2 regions of the Leifsonia sp. McL0608 genome follow, and region 1 is predicted to be linked to the other one. Evidence: predicted binding sites of a transcription regulator. Region 1 holds the regulator's gene; the other holds the start of a gene.
The links. Region 1 encodes LexA, which represses DNA repair genes until DNA is damaged. Its sites were predicted from a motif close to TCGAACANNTGTTCGA; they were not measured.
Positions count from the first base shown of each region.

Region 2: the regulator LexA is predicted to act here: its motif matches at 5,082-5,097, upstream of AAYO93_RS09590 (DUF6504 family protein).

Region 1 covers NZ_CP154826.1:2,482,755-2,490,679, forward strand. Annotated here, with positions in the region: gene AAYO93_RS11770 (pyridoxal phosphate-dependent decarboxylase family protein) at 1-1,369, opposite strand, end outside; gene AAYO93_RS11775 (SseB family protein) at 1,453-2,232, opposite strand; gene priA (bifunctional 1-(5-phosphoribosyl)-5-((5-phosphoribosylamino)methylideneamino)imidazole-4-carboxamide isomerase/phosphoribosylanthranilate isomerase PriA) at 2,216-2,962, opposite strand; gene hisH (imidazole glycerol phosphate synthase subunit HisH) at 2,973-3,623, opposite strand; gene hisB (imidazoleglycerol-phosphate dehydratase HisB) at 3,620-4,222, opposite strand; gene AAYO93_RS11795 (histidinol-phosphate transaminase) at 4,219-5,337, opposite strand; gene AAYO93_RS11800 (LysM peptidoglycan-binding domain-containing protein) at 5,386-5,769, opposite strand; gene lexA (transcriptional repressor LexA) at 6,049-6,738, shown strand; gene AAYO93_RS11810 (response regulator transcription factor) at 6,768-7,433, opposite strand; gene AAYO93_RS11815 (sensor histidine kinase) at 7,430-7,925, opposite strand, start outside.
Region 2 covers NZ_CP154826.1:2,028,932-2,036,856, reverse strand. Annotated here, with positions in the region: gene AAYO93_RS09620 (hypothetical protein) at 1-352, opposite strand, end outside; gene AAYO93_RS09615 (response regulator) at 349-1,029, opposite strand; gene AAYO93_RS09610 (cation diffusion facilitator family transporter) at 1,116-2,120, shown strand; gene AAYO93_RS09605 (helix-turn-helix transcriptional regulator) at 2,195-3,193, shown strand; gene AAYO93_RS09600 (VIT1/CCC1 transporter family protein) at 3,379-4,512, shown strand; gene AAYO93_RS09595 (DUF1707 SHOCT-like domain-containing protein) at 4,525-4,995, opposite strand; gene AAYO93_RS09590 (DUF6504 family protein) at 5,121-5,411, shown strand; gene AAYO93_RS09585 (DUF3097 domain-containing protein) at 5,459-6,298, shown strand; gene AAYO93_RS09580 (cold-shock protein) at 6,522-6,725, shown strand; gene AAYO93_RS09575 (hypothetical protein) at 6,943-7,593, shown strand; gene AAYO93_RS09570 (DNA polymerase Y family protein) at 7,595-7,925, shown strand, end outside.

The DNA.
Region 1 (7,925 bases):
TGACCGCGGTGAGGGCGGTGCGGACGGCGGCGATGGTGCGGGCGACCGCGATCTCGTCGGTCGCCCAGTTGCTGACCGAGAAGCGGAGCACCGCGCGGTCCCTCCAGCGGGACGGCGAGGCGAAGACCGACCCCTCGGCCTGCAGCGCCGCGGCCAGGCCTGCGATCTCATCGTCGTCGTCCAGGGCCAGGCAGACCTGCGTGAACACGACATCGTTGAGGATGGTCACTCCGGGCAGCTCTGCAAGACCACGCGCGAGGGCTGCAGCGCTGTCCCCGAGCCGCTGGACGAGCGCATCCACGCCGTGCCGCCCGAGCCAGGCGAGGGTCGCCCAGACCGGAACACCGCGGGCGCGCCTCGACATCTCCGGGACCTTCTCGTACGGATCGAAGCCCTCGGCTGGACGCGGCAGATATGCGGCATGGATGCTGAACGCACCGTTCATCGCGACAGGGTCGGCGACGATCGCGATGCCGCAGTCGTAGGGGACGTTCAGGGTCTTGTGCGCATCCGTCGCCCACGAATCCGCAGCCTCGTAGCCGCTCGTCAGGTGGCGGAGACGGGACGCGGCGCCCGCCCACAAGCCGAACGCGCCGTCCACATGCACCCACGCACCCGCTTCGTGCGCGACCGCGATCGCGCCTTCGAAATCGTCGAACGCTCCCGAGTGCAGATTGCCGGCCTGCAGGGCGACGATCGCCGGGCCCTCGCCCGCCGCCAGGGTCTCGCGCAACAGGTCGACGCGGATGCGCCCCTGCTCATCCGACGGAACGGTCACGGGCTGCCCGAGACCGGCGTAGCGCGCCGCCAGGTCGACCGACGTGTGACGTTCGGCACCCGCGATGAAGCGGATGCGCGGGCCGCCCGCCAGACCGTCACGGTTCACATCCCATCCCGCCGCGCGCAGCACCTGGGTGCGCCCGGCGATGAGCCCGACCATGTTCGCGGTCGTAGCTCCGGTCACGAAGCCGACGTCGGCCGTCGACGGCAGCCCGAGCAGGTCCAGCAGCCAGTCCCCTGCGACTTCCTCGGCACCGACGACGCCGGGGGTGGCATCGCGCATCCCTGCGTTCTGGTCCCAGGCTGAGACGAGCCAGTCGGCACCGAGTGCGACCGGAAAGGTGCCGCCCATCACCCAGCCGTAGAACCGCGACGACTGGATGCCCATCAGGCCCGGTTCGACGGCACCGGTCAGCCGCTCCAGCACGGCATCCGGATCGGCGCCATCCTCGGGAAGCCGCTCGCCGAGCTGCTCGCGCACCTCGCCGATGCGCTCAGCCGGCGGGATCGGACGCTCCTCGAAACCGTGCAGCCAGGCTTTGGCGGTGGCCGCCGTCCGGTCGATTATGTCGTCGTAGTCTGCGTGCATCAGCGCACCCGCTTCCGTGCGCCGAGCGCACAGCACCGATTGTCCTACCGGCCGCCCAGTGGGGTCAACGCGCGGCCACGGGGTCAGGCGGATGCGGCGAGCTCGACGCGCAGGGAGTCCACGCGGGTGGCGATCACGTCATCGGCCGCCCAGCGCTGCGCGAGACGGCCGAGCACGGTGTCGAGTTCTTCCCGGGTCAGGCCCTGGGCCAGTTCCAGCCGGACGACGAGATCTTCGCCCGCGAGGCGCGCATCCGGGTCACCCGATCGCAGCGAGAGGTCGTGGACGCCGAGCTCGGAACCGATCGATGCGGTGAAAGCCGAGAACACCTCCGGGTCGAGATGGGAGGGAAGCCACGGCTGCGACTGCGCGATCGCCCACAGGGCCGGTCGGCGGAAGACGAACTCCGTGTCGGACAGAGGATCGAGCACGACGAGATCTGTCTGCTCACCTGCCGCCGCCAATGCGACACGAGCTCCGTCGGCCGGTACCGGCCTGGCCTTCGGATTCCAGCGCTGCATCGCCTGCACCGACGAGAACACGGGCAGTACCGTCCTGCCGTCCGGCCCTTCCACGGTCACGATGGCGAGCTCCTGCGATTTGTCCACCAGGTGCCCGGCTTCCGTCACACCCGTTTCACCGAGCTGGGCGACGAGCGGGATGAGCAGACGCACGTGGCGCACGGCGTCGACCACCACATCCGCTGTCGCTTCTCCCGATCGGAAGCGCTCGATCGACTGGATGAGCTCAGGCGGAGCCGAACCGTCATCCCCACCGAAGGTGCTCGGATCGAACTGGCGGCCCGCCCACGGCTGCCCCGCCGAGTCGGCGAGATGGCGGTGGTCGTCAGTCTCCGGCGACATCCAGCGCCTCGGGCAGTGTGAATGCGCCTGCGTAGAGCGCCTTGCCGACGATGGCGCCCTCGAGGCCGTTCGGGACCAGCTCGCGGAGCGCAGCAATGTCGTCGAGGCTGGAGATTCCGCCGGACGCCACGACCGGACGCTCAGTGCGCTCCATCACGTCGCGCAGAAGGTCGAGGTTCGGTCCCTTGAGCGTGCCGTCCTTCGTGACATCGGTGACGACGTAGCGCGCGCATCCTGCGTCTTCGAGGCGGTCGAGCACCTGCCAGAGGTCGCCGCCGTCCTGCGTCCAGCCGCGCGCCGCAAGGGTGGTTCCGCGCACGTCGAGCCCGACAGCGATCGCCTCACCGTACCGGCCGATGACGTTCGCTGCCCATTCCGGGTTCTCGAGCGCCGCCGTGCCGAGGTTGATCCTGGTTGCGCCGATGCCGAGTGCCGCCTCGAGCGAGGCGTCGTCGCGGATGCCGCCCGACAACTCGACGTTCACCCCCCGCACCTGGCGGATGACCTTCTTCAGGAGCGCGTAGTTGTTGCCGCGACCGAACGCGGCATCGAGGTCGACGAGGTGGATCCACTCCGCACCCTGGCCGGCCCAGTCCGCCGCAGCGTCGACAGGGTCGCCGTAGTTCGTCTCCGAACCCGCCTCGCCCTGGGTCAGCCGTACGGCTTTGCCGTCGGCCACATCGACCGCCGGAAGCAGCACGAGTCGGGGTGCGGTGTTGAATTCGCTCATTTCGTAGCTTTCATGAATCACGGCCCTGGCGCAGAGTGCCGAGCCAGTTGTGGAGAAGACGGATGCCAGCCGCGCCCGACTTCTCGGGGTGGAACTGCGTCGCGCTCAGCGGGCCGTTCTCCACGGCGGCGATGAACCGCGACCCGTGTTCGCTCCACGTCACACGTGGCGCCGGGAAGGGCGGCATCACGTCGAGGGTCCACTGCTGCGCCGCATACGAGTGCACGAAGTAGAAGCGCTCGTCGCGGATGCCCTCGAACAGTGCCGAGTCCGCCGGCGCATCGACGGTGTTCCAGCCCATGTGCGGCAGGACGTCCGCGTCGAGGATGTCGACTTCGCCGGGCCATTCGCCGAGACCCGGAGAATCGTTCCCCCGCTCGACTCCGTGCTCGAACAGGATCTGCATCCCGACGCAGATGCCGAGCACCGGCCGTCCCCCGGCGAGCCGACGGTCGACGATCTCGTCGCCGTGGGACGCGCGCAATGCTTCGGCGACCGCTTTGAAGGCGCCGACGCCGGGCACGACGAGACCGTCAGCGGCCTGCGCCTTCGCACGATCGCCGGTCAGTTCGACATCGGCGCCGGCGGCCTCGAGCGCTTTCGCGGCCGAGTGCACATTGCCCGTTCCGTAGTCGAAGACGACGACCGACGGTCGGGTCACAGCGCGCCCTTCGTCGACGGGATGCCCGAGACGAGCGGGTCGAGCGCTTTCGCCTGGCGGAATGCGCGCGCGAAGGCCTTGAACTCGGCCTCGGCGATGTGGTGCGGGTCGCGGCCGCCGAGAACGGTGATGTGCGTCGTGAGCGCGGCGTTGAAGGTGATCGCCTCGAACACGTGACGCACCATGGAACCGGTGAAATGGCCGCCGATGAGGTGGTATTCGAAGCCTGCAGGCTCACCGGTGTGCACCAGGTACGGACGGCCGGAGATGTCGACGACGGCCTGCACGAGCGCTTCGTCGAGCGGCACGAGGGCGTCGCCGAACCGCGAGATCCCCGACTTGTCGCCGAGCGCGGAACGGATGGCCTGGCCGAGCACGATGCCGATGTCTTCGACCGTGTGGTGCACGTCGATCTCGACGTCGCCGCTGGCGCGGACCGTCAGGTCGGTGAGGGAGTGCTTCGCGAACGCGGTCAGCAGGTGGTCGAAGAAGGGCACGGACGACTGCACGTCGGCGATGCCCTTCCCGTCGAGGTCGACGGTGAGCTGGATGCTCGACTCGCTCGTCTCCCGCTGGATCGTGGCCGTGCGATTGGTCATGACTGCGAGTTTAGTGTCGACGCGGTGACGCCCTCGTCTGTGTGACCGAGTGAGGCGAGCGCCGTCAGAAACGCCGTCGTCTCGGCCTCGGTGCCCGCGGTCACGCGCAGGTGGCCGGGGATTCCGACATCACGGATGAGGACTCCCTGGGCCAGGAGCGCCTGGAAGGTCGCGTGCGGGTCGCGCACACCGCCGAAGAGGACGAAGTTGCTCCCGCTGCGGTGCGGCTGGTACCCGAGCGCCGCGAGTTCGGTCACGAGCCGATCGCGCTGCGCGGAGATCTCGCCGACCATGGCGAGCATCTCGGCGGAGTGGGCGAGCGCTGCGATCGCCGCCGCCTGGGTGAGCGCGGACAGGTGATACGGGAGGCGCACCAGTCGGAGGGCGTCCGTGACGGCGGAGTCCGCGGCGAGGTAGCCGACCCGCGCCCCGGCGAAGGCGAAGGCCTTGCTCATCGTGCGCGAGACGAGCAGGCGTTCGCGTCCCGGCAGGAGCGTGAGGGCGGAGGGGCTCCCCGAAGGCATGAACTCGGCGTACGCCTCGTCGACCACGACGATTCCCCGTGCCGCGTCATAGACAGCAGCGATCGTCTCGATCGAGAGCGGTGTGCCGGTCGGGTTGTTCGGGGCGCACAGGATCACGATGTCGGGGTCGACGCGGCGGATCTCTGCGACGGCTGTCTCGGCGCTGAGTTCGAAGTCATCGCCCCGGGGGCCCGCGATCCATTGGGTTCCCGTGCCGGAAGCGAGGATCGAGTACATCGAATAGGTCGGCGCGAAGCCGAGCATGGTGCGCCCGGGTCCACCGAAGGCCTGCAGGATGTGCTGGATGACCTCGTTCGACCCGTTCGCCGCCCAGATCTGCGCAGAGGTCAGACCGTGCCCGAGATACCGGGCCAGGCTTTCGCGCAGCTCGACGAATTCGCGATCGGGATAGCGGTTGACCCCGTGGATCGCTTTGGCGACCGCGGCCACGATGTCTGCCGCCACGTCATCCGGAATCGGATGCGTGTTCTCATTCACGTTAAGCGCGACCGGAACGGTCTTCTGTGGTGCGCCGTACGGGGTCTTTCCCCGCAGGTCATCGCGAATAGGCAGATCAGAGAGGGAGGTCACCTACCCAATGCTAATGCGGCAGGACTGCGCGTCTCCTCGTGCCAGTTCTCACTGCCCGGTGCTGTACTGCGCCGGAATCGCGATGCGCTGACCGGGTGTCACGACGGCCGACTGCAGCTGGTTCAGCGACACGATGTCAGCGATCACGTCGCGCGGATCTGCACTCGGCGCGACCTTCTCGGCGATGCTCCAGAGCGACTGGCCGGAGTGAACCGTCACGTAGGCGAACTGCGTGTGCGTGCTCGAGCCGGTCGCGATGGCGCCCCCGCCGTTGACGGCGAAGAGAAAGGCGCCCACCACCAAAGGAACGGCCGCGAGCGTCGTGAGCACGGCACGACCACGCCGCGTGAGACGGAGGTGCGTGGACGGTTCACCGGCGGGGCGGGACGTCGCACCGGCGAAATGCGTCGGCATCTGAATCGCTGCAGTCATGGCCTGTCCTCCTGGGAGTATTCGCATCCGGCACTCGGCCGGGAGGGCCGGATGCGAAGCTATGTTCCGAATATATCTTCGAATGTCTGAAACTTCAACCACTCCACAGGCACTGATTATGGGACGAATATCGCAACACACTCGAACACATGTTTGTTTCAGCGCTGCATCGTGGATACAGTTTCGATTGTCTGGAGTTCACTCAACCAGGCACCACCGACATTCGTTCCAGAGCACGTCCCGGAACGGACGCGGAGGCGGTCACGAAGGGACGGGGAAGTGACGAACGACACTGGAGCAGGGCGCGAACGCGGCGGGACCCGCCGGCGCAAGAACCTCAGCGAGAAGCAGCTCGCCATCCTCGACGTGATCGCGCGCTCCGTCAGCCAGCGCGGCTATCCGCCGAGCATGCGGGAGATCGGCGACGCCGTCGGGCTCTCGTCGCTGTCGAGCGTGACGCACCAGCTGAACCAGCTCGAGCTGAGCGGCTACCTCAGGCGCGACCCGAACCGGCCACGCGCACTCGAGATCCTGATCGACGTCCCCTCCACCGCATCCGAAAGCCTCGACTACGAGAACCAGACCCCGGTCGGCGACGCCCGGATGGTCCCGCTGGTCGGACGCATCGCCGCCGGCGTGCCCATCACGGCCGACCAGCAGGTCGAAGAAGTCTTCCCCCTCCCCCGCCAGCTCGTCGGCAACGGAGACCTCTTCATGCTGAAAGTCGTCGGCGAGTCGATGATCGATGCGGCGATCTGCGACGGCGACTGGGTGGTCGTCCGGCAGCAGAAGACGGCGGAGAACGGTGACATCGTCGCCGCCATGCTCGACAGCGAGGCCACGGTCAAGGTCTTCCGCCAGCGCGACGGCCACACCTGGCTGCTCCCCCGCAACTCGAACTTCGAGCCGATCCTCGGCGACTTCGCCGAGGTACTCGGCAAGGTGGTGGCGGTCCTCCGCGCGGTCTGAGCATCACCGCCCCGCGTCAGGAGCCGTCGTCAGGGCCCCGGCGCGGACACGATGCCGGAGTCGTAGGCGAAGACCACGACCTGCGCCCGATCACGTGCGTCCAGCTTCGCCATCGCGCGCGACACGTGGGTCTTCGCCGTCGCCGGACTGATGTACAGGCGTTCGCCGATCTCCGCATTGCTGAGACCCACCGCGACCAGCGCGACGATCTCGCGCTCCCGGTCGGTCAGGAGCCCGAGCTTCTCGTCGACGGCCGCATCCCGCCGCGGCAGGGTGGCGAAGCGCTCGATCAACCTGCGTGTGACACTCGGCGCGAGCAGGGACTCGCCTGAGGCGACCACTCGCACTGCCCGCCGGAGGTCGTCCGGTTCCAGGTCCTTGAGAAGGAAGCCGCTCGCGCCCGCACGCAGCGCCTCGAACACCGTGGCGTCCAGCTCGTACGTCGTGACCACCAGAACCCGCGTGCCCGGGAGCGACGCGTCGGCGATCACAGAGGCCGTCGCTGCGATCCCGTCGAGGCGCGGCATCCGCACATCCATCACGATCACGTCCGGACGCATCCGGCGTGCCAGCTCCACCGCCTCGATGCCGTCCGCGGCCTCTCCGACGACCTCGATGTCGTCGGAACGCTCGAGGATCGCGCGGAACCCCTCGCGGATGAGCGCCTGGTCGTCGGCCAGGACGACGCGGATCACGCCGGCTCCTCGATCGGCAGCACTGCGGACACGAGGAAGCCGCCGGCCCGCGACGTGCCGGTTTCGAGCGTTCCGCCGACCGAGTGGGCGCGCTCGCGCATCCCGACCAGCCCGAGCCCGCGGCCGTCGCCGCCCGCAGGCGCGCCGCGGCCGTTGTCCTCCACCGTCACGAGCAGCGCGCGCGTGTCGAGGTCTGCGCGCACCGTCACCCACACTGTGCTCGCCGCTGCGTGACGCACGACGTTCGTGACGGCCTCTTGGACGATACGGAAGGCGGTCAGCTCGACGAACGGTGTGATCTCCGCGCCATCGACGGAGATCCGCGACTCGACCGTCAGGCCCGACGCCTCGAGTTCCGCCAGGAGGTCGGGAAGCCTGTCCAGTCCGGGCTGCGGAGCGGTCTCGGCACCGGGCGCAGGATCGCGACGGAGCAGTTCGAGAGTGCGGCGCAGCTCCGGAATCGCCTGGCGCGACAGCCCGCGCACCTTCATC
Region 2 (7,925 bases), 450 kb from region 1:
CCCGAGAGAGCAGGTCGCCCTGGGCGACCACGATGCCGAAAGGGGCCGCCAAGGTCACTGCGAGAAGCGGACGCACGACGCCGATGGCGGTGAATAGGACCAGTGCGGTCATGACGCGGTGCCGGCCCCGGCCCGGCCGCAGGATGCTGGCGCGCGCAGCCAGCAGGACTCCCCCGAGCAGCACATGGACGACCACCGCGACAGCGAACGCGCGCCAGGCGGGCTCGCCGACCCGGAGGAACTCATAGCCGGCCATGACCGTCACCGCGAACGGCAGAGTCAGCAGCCACGACCAGATCGTGATCGCGTTGTCACCGAAGGCTCGCGCGATCCAGGGATGGCGAGCCGTCATGCTGAGTGCTGCTCCGGAACCGCTCCGTCGTCGTCGACCGCGATCCCGAACACGCGCACATACAGGTTCGTCGCAGCGACCCTGGGGGTCACCGACGCATCGTTCGCGAGGCCGAGTGCCTCATAGGTCCGCGCCACCGTGCGCTCGAGTGCGCGGACGCTCGTCCCGCGCTGCCGGGCGATCTCCACGTTCGACCAGCCCAGCGCGATCCGGCGAAGGGTGTCCAGCTGTGCACGGCTGAGCCCGGTGATGAGAACATCTGCGTCGGAGTGCTCGACGTCCACCGTCACCGGATGCTCGGCGAGGGTCGCTTCGACGACCTTCACGAGCTCGTCGACCGAGTCGATCGCCGCCTTGTTGACGAAGGATGCGCCCGGAATGACGCCGGGCCCCGACGACGCTGCCGATCTGGGGTAGTTGGTCAGGAAGACGACGGCGGTGTGCGGCGCCCTGGCGTGGAGGATCGTTGCGAGCTCGAACCCGTTCGGGCGTTCCCCCAGGTCCACATCCGTGATCAGGACGTCGGGGTCGATCGTGTCGAAGTCGGCGATCGCCGCAGCAGCCGACGAACGCGCGTGCACCTCGAAGCCCGCGTGGCTGAGTGCATCAGAGACAAGGGCGCGCATCAACGCGTGATCCTCGACCACGAGCGCCGTGCGTACCCAGACAGCTGACATGTCCTCAGGTTAGTAGGTGACAGTCGGAAGCTTCGCGCGGCCCGGGCGAGTCGCACGGTCCGGTTCCCCGGTCTACTGTGTGCGGCATGAGCGAAGAGTCCGAGCAGGATCCGAAGCGGCGACGCGCGGGAAGCCTCCGAACGGTGATCATCGCGTTCGGCGCGAACTGCGTGGTGGCCATCGCGAAGACCATCGCGGCCATCGTGACGGGTTCAGCGTCGATGGTGGCCGAATCGGCGCACTCGTGGGCGGATGCGGGCAACGAGATCTTCCTGCTGATGGCGGAGCGGAGGTCGGCGCGACCGCGGAACCCGGCGCATCCGGTCGGCTACGGCCGCGAGGCGTACGTGTGGTCCCTGATCGCGGCATTCGGCCTCTTCACGGCCGGCGCTGTCTTCTCGATCATGCACGGAATCGCCGAGCTCACGAGCACCCGTCCGGGAAGCAACTTCGTCGTCGCATACGTCGTACTGGCGATCTCGTTCGTCTTCGAAGGAATCTCGTTCGCGCAGTCGTACCTGCAGGCCCGGCGGATGGCGGATGCGCGCGGAGCGGGCACGCTCGAGCATGTGCTGGTCACCTCCAACACCACACTCCGAGCCGTGTTCGCCGAGGACGCTGCGGCCCTCATCGGTCTCGTTATCGCCTTCGCCGGTGTGCTCACCCACCAGCTGACCGGCGACGCCGTCTACGACGCGATCGGCTCCATCCTGGTCGGGGTCCTGCTCGGAGTCGTGGCGATCATCCTGATCGACCGCAACCGGCGCTTCCTCATCGGCGAGCCGGCGTCGGATGCGATCACGGACACCGTTCTCGCCGTTCTGCTCGAACGCGAAGAGATCGACAAGGTGACCTACCTTCACCTGGAGTTCGTCGGCCCCGAGCAGTTCAACCTGGTCGCCGCCGTCGACCTCGCGGGCGACGATCCCGAATCGGATATTGCAGGCGAAATCGTCGCCATCGAATGCGACCTCGAGCGCAGCCCGTACATCACGAGAGCGGTCCTGACGCTCTCGCGCCCGGGTGCCACGCCGCTCGAGGCGAAGCCCAGCGACGGTGGACTCGGCACCGTCAGCACGGTGATCCACTGACCGCCTGACCGGTGTGACCGGCTTAGAATCGATACCGGACAGTTCCTGACCGCAATCGACTTCAGACTGGACTCATGGCCACCACCGGTTCGCGCACGCTGCAGCTCCTCTCGCTGCTGCAGACCCATCGCTACTGGCCGGGAGCCGAACTCGCCGACCGGCTCGAGGTCTCGGTACGCACCCTTCGACGCGACGTCGATCGGCTGCGCGACCTCGGCTACCCCGTCGACGCGACCCGCGGAGTCGACGGCGGATACCAGCTCGCTGCCGGAGCGTCCCTCCCGCCACTCGTGGTCGACGACGAAGAGGCTGTCGCGCTCGCCGTGGGCCTCCGCACCGCCGCGCAGGGAGGCATCGCCGGGATCGAAGACGCCTCGGTCCGAGCTCTCACGAAAGTCGTGCAGGTGATGCCGCCCCGGCTCCGCCGGAGAGTGGATGCGCTCCGGTCCGCCACCGTGGTCGGCACAATGCGCCCCGGCCCCTCCGTCGACCACGATGTGCTCACCACCGTCGCCCAGACCTGCCGCGACGAGGAACGCCTCGAATTCGATTACGTCGCCCGTGACGGACAGACCAGCCGGCGTCGGGTGGAGCCGCTTCGGCTCGTCTCGGTCGGACGACGCTGGTATCTCGTCGCCTACGATCTCACCCGGTTCGACTGGCGCAGCTTCCGGCTCGACCGGCTCAGCGAGCCGCGACCGACCGGAGCGCATTTTCGTCCGCGGGCCCTGCCCGCAGACGACGCGGCATCCTTCGTTCGCAACTCGCTCGGCAGCCTCGCGCCGGAACCGGTGGAGATCGACGTGCTGATCCATGCACCGATCGCACACGTCGACGCCACGATCGGCCAGTGGGTGCGATCCGAGGCCGTCGACGCGAACACCACCCGCTCGCAGATGACATCGGATGGCTCCGACTGGGCCCTGTTCGCGCTCGGCGTCGTCGATGCCGACTTCACCGTCCTGTCCCCACCGGCGTTCGCTGAGCGCGTGCAGTCGTGGGGCGACCGGTTCGTGAGGGCTGCCGGAGGAGCCGCGCCCCCATCCGATAGACTGTGTCGAGAAGGGGAGTAGTTCCCGTCGGTTCACGATCCGGCGGCGGTGTGTCGACATACTGGCTGTGACAGCCCGGTACACCACCCGCACCGCGGGCGAACGAGACCTTCGGCCACAGAACAATCATTCGACGCGAACGCGTCTGCTTGCCATGGCCGAAGCGTCGGACCCACCGTGCTTCGGTCGAGACCGAAGGAACGGAAATGAACGCACCATCCAGCCCGGCGAACCCCTCCGCCGCTCCCCCGCGGGAGCCGAGTGCCGCCGACATCAAACGCTGGCGCCAGTACCTCGCCGACGAGCGCGCCGAGGCCGCCGTCTACCGGGACCTCGCCGGTCGACGCACAGGCGAAGAGCGGGACATCCTGCTCGCGCTCGCCGACGCGGAAGGCCGCCACGAGGCGCACTGGCTCGAACTGCTCGGCGACCGGGCCGGCAAACCGCTGAAGGGTGACCTCCGCACGCGGACGCTCGGAGTACTGGCCCGGCGATTCGGTTCGGTGTTCGTGCTCGCGCTCGCCCAGCGCGCCGAAGCGCGCTCGCCGTACGCGTCCGACTCGGATGCGACCCCCTCGATGGCAGCGGACGAACAGATCCACGAGGAGGTCGTACGCGCGCTGGCCGCTCGCGGTCGCAACCGTCTGTCAGGCACTTTCCGGGCTGCCGTGTTCGGTGCGAACGACGGACTCGTCAGCAACCTGGCGCTCATCCTCGGAATCAGCGCCAGCGGGCTCCCCGCCCACGTCGTCCTGCTGACCGGCCTGTCCGGGCTCCTCGCCGGAGCGCTGTCGATGGGGGCGGGCGAATACGTGTCGGTGCGTTCCCAGCGCGAGCTGCTCGACGCATCCACGCCGAATCCGCAGGCCCGCACCGCACTGCCAGACCTCGACGTCGACGCGAACGAGCTCACTCTCGTCTACCGCGCGCGCGGGATGAGCGCCGACGAAGCCGCCGCCCATGCGACGGAAGTGCTTCGCGACTTCACCGTCGACCCGGACGCGGGCAGCTCCGTGGTGTCCGGCGCCGCATCCGACGGAGACGTCGACGAGCACGAAGCGGTCGGGACGGCCTGGGGTGCCGCGATCTCGAGCTTCTGCTTCTTCGCGTCCGGCGCCCTCATTCCGGTGCTCCCCTACCTCTTCGGGCTCCAGGGAACGACCGCGGTGATCGTCGCAGCCGTGCTCGTCGGAATCGTATTGCTCGCGACCGGGGCCATCGTCGGCCTTCTCTCCGGCGGGCCGCCCCTCCGGCGGGCACTGCGACAGCTCGGGATCGGGTACGGCGCGGCTGCCGCAACCTATATCCTCGGCCTGCTGTTCGGCACGACGCTCGGCTGACCGGAGGCCAGGTCAGCGGTCGCGATTCCTGTTGCGGTCCCGGCCCTGGCCGCCGTCGGAGGAGTACTCGATGATCCCGACCACCGGGATCAGTAGGAACCACAGCCAGCTGAAGGCGAAACCCCAGATCAGGCCCGTGAGGAAGAACAGGATCAGCGCGATGAACGGGACGATCGCAGTCCAGACGTAACGCCGCCGCCTCGGGGGCTCATCGCGATCCCAGGTGCGATCGCGGGAGGCGTCATCGGCCGGGGCGAACGTCCCCGTCGCGTTCGACCCAGGCAGGGCACCGGGAAGGTCGGCGAAGAGCGGGCCCAGGTCGCCCCTGGTGACCGCGGCGCGTGCGGCTGCGCTCCGAGTCGCCAGCTCGGCGTCGGTGAGACGCCCATCCCTCGCGTGTGCTTCGAGGGCCGCGACAGCCTGATCGCGCTCGGTGTTGCTCAGGCGGATCCTGGATTCCGACGGATCGGTGAAGTCGCTCATGGTCTCATTGTGGACCCGCCGCCGACACGCCGGAACGGTCGAACAGGACTTTCCCTGTGAGGGTCCGGCGACGTACACTCGAGCAATCGAACATATGTTCGAATTCCTGAGCGAGGTGAATGGGCATGGCGGAGATCGACGAGGCCGTCACGGTGTGGACGACGGATGACGGTGTGCCCATCCGGCTCGTATGGCGGTCGACGCCGTACCGCGTCACCGACACCCCGACGGTCTGGGCCGACACGTGCGAATGGTGGCGGCCGTTCGAACCCCACGAATACGGCGTCGGCAGCGTCCCGCGGCGGATCGGCGGCTGGCGGTTCCAGGCGACGAGCGATCGGGGCGAGGCGCACGTCTTCGATGTGCGTCACGACGACACCGACTTCAGCTGGAACCTGGTGCGGATCTTCGACTGACCGCGTGCCTCCGCGAGCGCGATGACAGCTCGAACTACGCTCGCCGGGTGACCTACGACCGCTACGGCTCCGACGTACTCGCATCGGGGTGGAAGACCGCCGGACAGAAGCCAGTGCCTGAGGTCGAAGCCGTGCGCGACCTCGTCGTCGAAGACGCCGCGAGCGGATTCTGCGGTGCGGTCACGCGCATCGAGCGTTCGACCGTCGAACTCGAGGACTACTTCGGCAAAAAACGGGTATTCCCGCTCGGAGGTTCCTTCCTCATCGACGGCGAGCCCGTCTCGCTGATCGTCCCTCGTGCGACCGATGCGGGAAGGCGGGCGCGGACAGCATCCGGATCGTTCAGCGTCGCCGGCGCTCCGGCGCGCGTCGCGCGGGCAAGCCGCATCTTCGTCGAAGGCCGGCACGACGCCGAACTCGTCGAGAAAGTATGGGGCGACGACCTTCGGGTCGAAGGGGTCGTCGTCGAATACCTCGAAGGCGTCGACCACCTCGACGAGATCGTGGGCGAATTCGCGCCGGACGCCGGGCGTCGGATCGGAGTGCTCGTCGACCACCTCGTCCCCGGCTCGAAGGAGAGCAGGATCGCGGAGCAGGTCGCGTGCGGCCCGTACGGGAAGAGCGTGCTCGTCGTCGGACACCCCTATGTGGATGTGTGGCAGTCGGTGAAGCCCGAACGGCTCGGATTGGAGGCGTGGCCGGTCATCCCCCGCTCCGTGGAATGGAAGCACGGCATCTGCGATGCGCTCGGCTGGCCGCACGCGGACCAGGCGGATGTCGCACGCGCCTGGAAGCGCATCCTCGGCACTGTGAGGTCGTTTGCCGACCTCGAACCGGAGCTCCTCGGACGCGTCGAACAGCTCATCGACTTCGTCACCGAGCAGTGACGCTCCTAACGATTTGGCAACGGCGGACAGGCCAAAACGTGCTCGTAGGGTGGATTAGCAGCAACCTGTGAGTAGGCTTAGGGTAAGTCGTTGTGTTTTGCATGTATGGAGCGGTTGCGTACCGGACCCCCGGAACGTTGCGATCCTTTCAGGAGCAGGCTTACAACACGCGACCCAGGGCCTCGACGTTCGAGGTCAATTAACGCTCCTGGAGGAGTTTGTCATGGCAACAGGTACGGTCAAGTGGTTCAACGCAGAAAAGGGCTTTGGTTTCATTGCTCCCGATGACGGAAGCGCCGATGTTTTCGCGCACTACTCCGCAATCGCGAGCTCGGGCTACCGCTCGCTCGACGAGAACCAGAAGGTTGAGTTCGAGGTGACGCAGGGCCCCAAGGGTCTGCAGGCGGAGAACATCCGCCCCATCTGAGCTCAGTGAGTGAGTCTCTGAACTCTTGAGAGCCGGGTCTTCGGACCCGGCTCTCTTTTTTGTGTCGCGCTTGATTCCTGCTCACAAAAGCGGCAAACCATTTGCGTTCTTCGAACATATGTTCGAAAATTGAAGAGTGTCCTCATCTGCCGCTACTCTCACCGAACCGGGGCCGGATCTCGCCCAGGTGAGTGATCTGCAGGCCCGAATCCGGCAGATGCAGGCAACGAAACTCGAGACCAGAAACCTTCAGACCCACCCTGCTATCGCAGGTCTTCTCCCCGGTGGGGCTCTGCGTGCGGGGGCAGCGTATTCGGTGCAGGGTTCCACGACGCTTCTGATGGCGCTGCTGGCGGGTCCATCGGCAGCCGGCGCGTGGTGCGGTGTCGTCGGAATGCCCGATTTCGGTGCAGAAGCTGCCGGTCGTTTCGGCATCGACCTCGAAAGGCTGGTGCTCGTCCCGCACCCCGGCGATCAGTGGCTCACGGTCACGGCCGCCGTGGTCGATGTGCTGACAGTAGTGGTCGTTGCGCCTCCCGAGCGAGCCAAAGACGGTGACATCGCTCGCCTGAGCGCACGCCTGCGGCAGCGCGAGGCAACCCTGATCGTGGTCGGTGACTGGCCTCAGGCTGAGGCGAAGCTCAGTATCACGAACAGCGGATGGCACGGGCTCGGCTCAGGCAACGGCTACCTCTCATCCCGTCAGGTCACCGTCACGGCGACGGCCCGCGGTGGTATGGGAGCTTCACGCAGTGCACGGCTCTGGTTGCCCGATCCGGGTGAGCATTTCCGATCCACCGAAGCCGAAACGCGAGTGCAGCCACGCGCACCGGTGCTGACGGCAGTGACGCTCGAAGCGGTGGGCTGACATGCCGGCCGTGACAAGGGCGATCGTGTTGTGGTGCCCGGATTGGCCGGTCATCGCGACGATGCATGCTCAGCAACTTGCAGACGACATCCCTGTCGCCCTCGTGGAACGCAACCTCGTCTTCGCCTGCTCGCCGGCTGCGCGGGCGGAAGGGGTCAAACGTGGTCTCCGCGTCCGGGAAGCACAGGCGAGATGCACGCAACTGCAGGTGTTCCCCTACGATCCCGTCCTCGACGCACGCGCCTTCGAACCCGTCCTTGCCGCGATCGAAGAGATCATGCCCGGCGTTCAGCTGGTCCGTCCGGGAACATGCGTGCTCCGTGCCAGGGGTC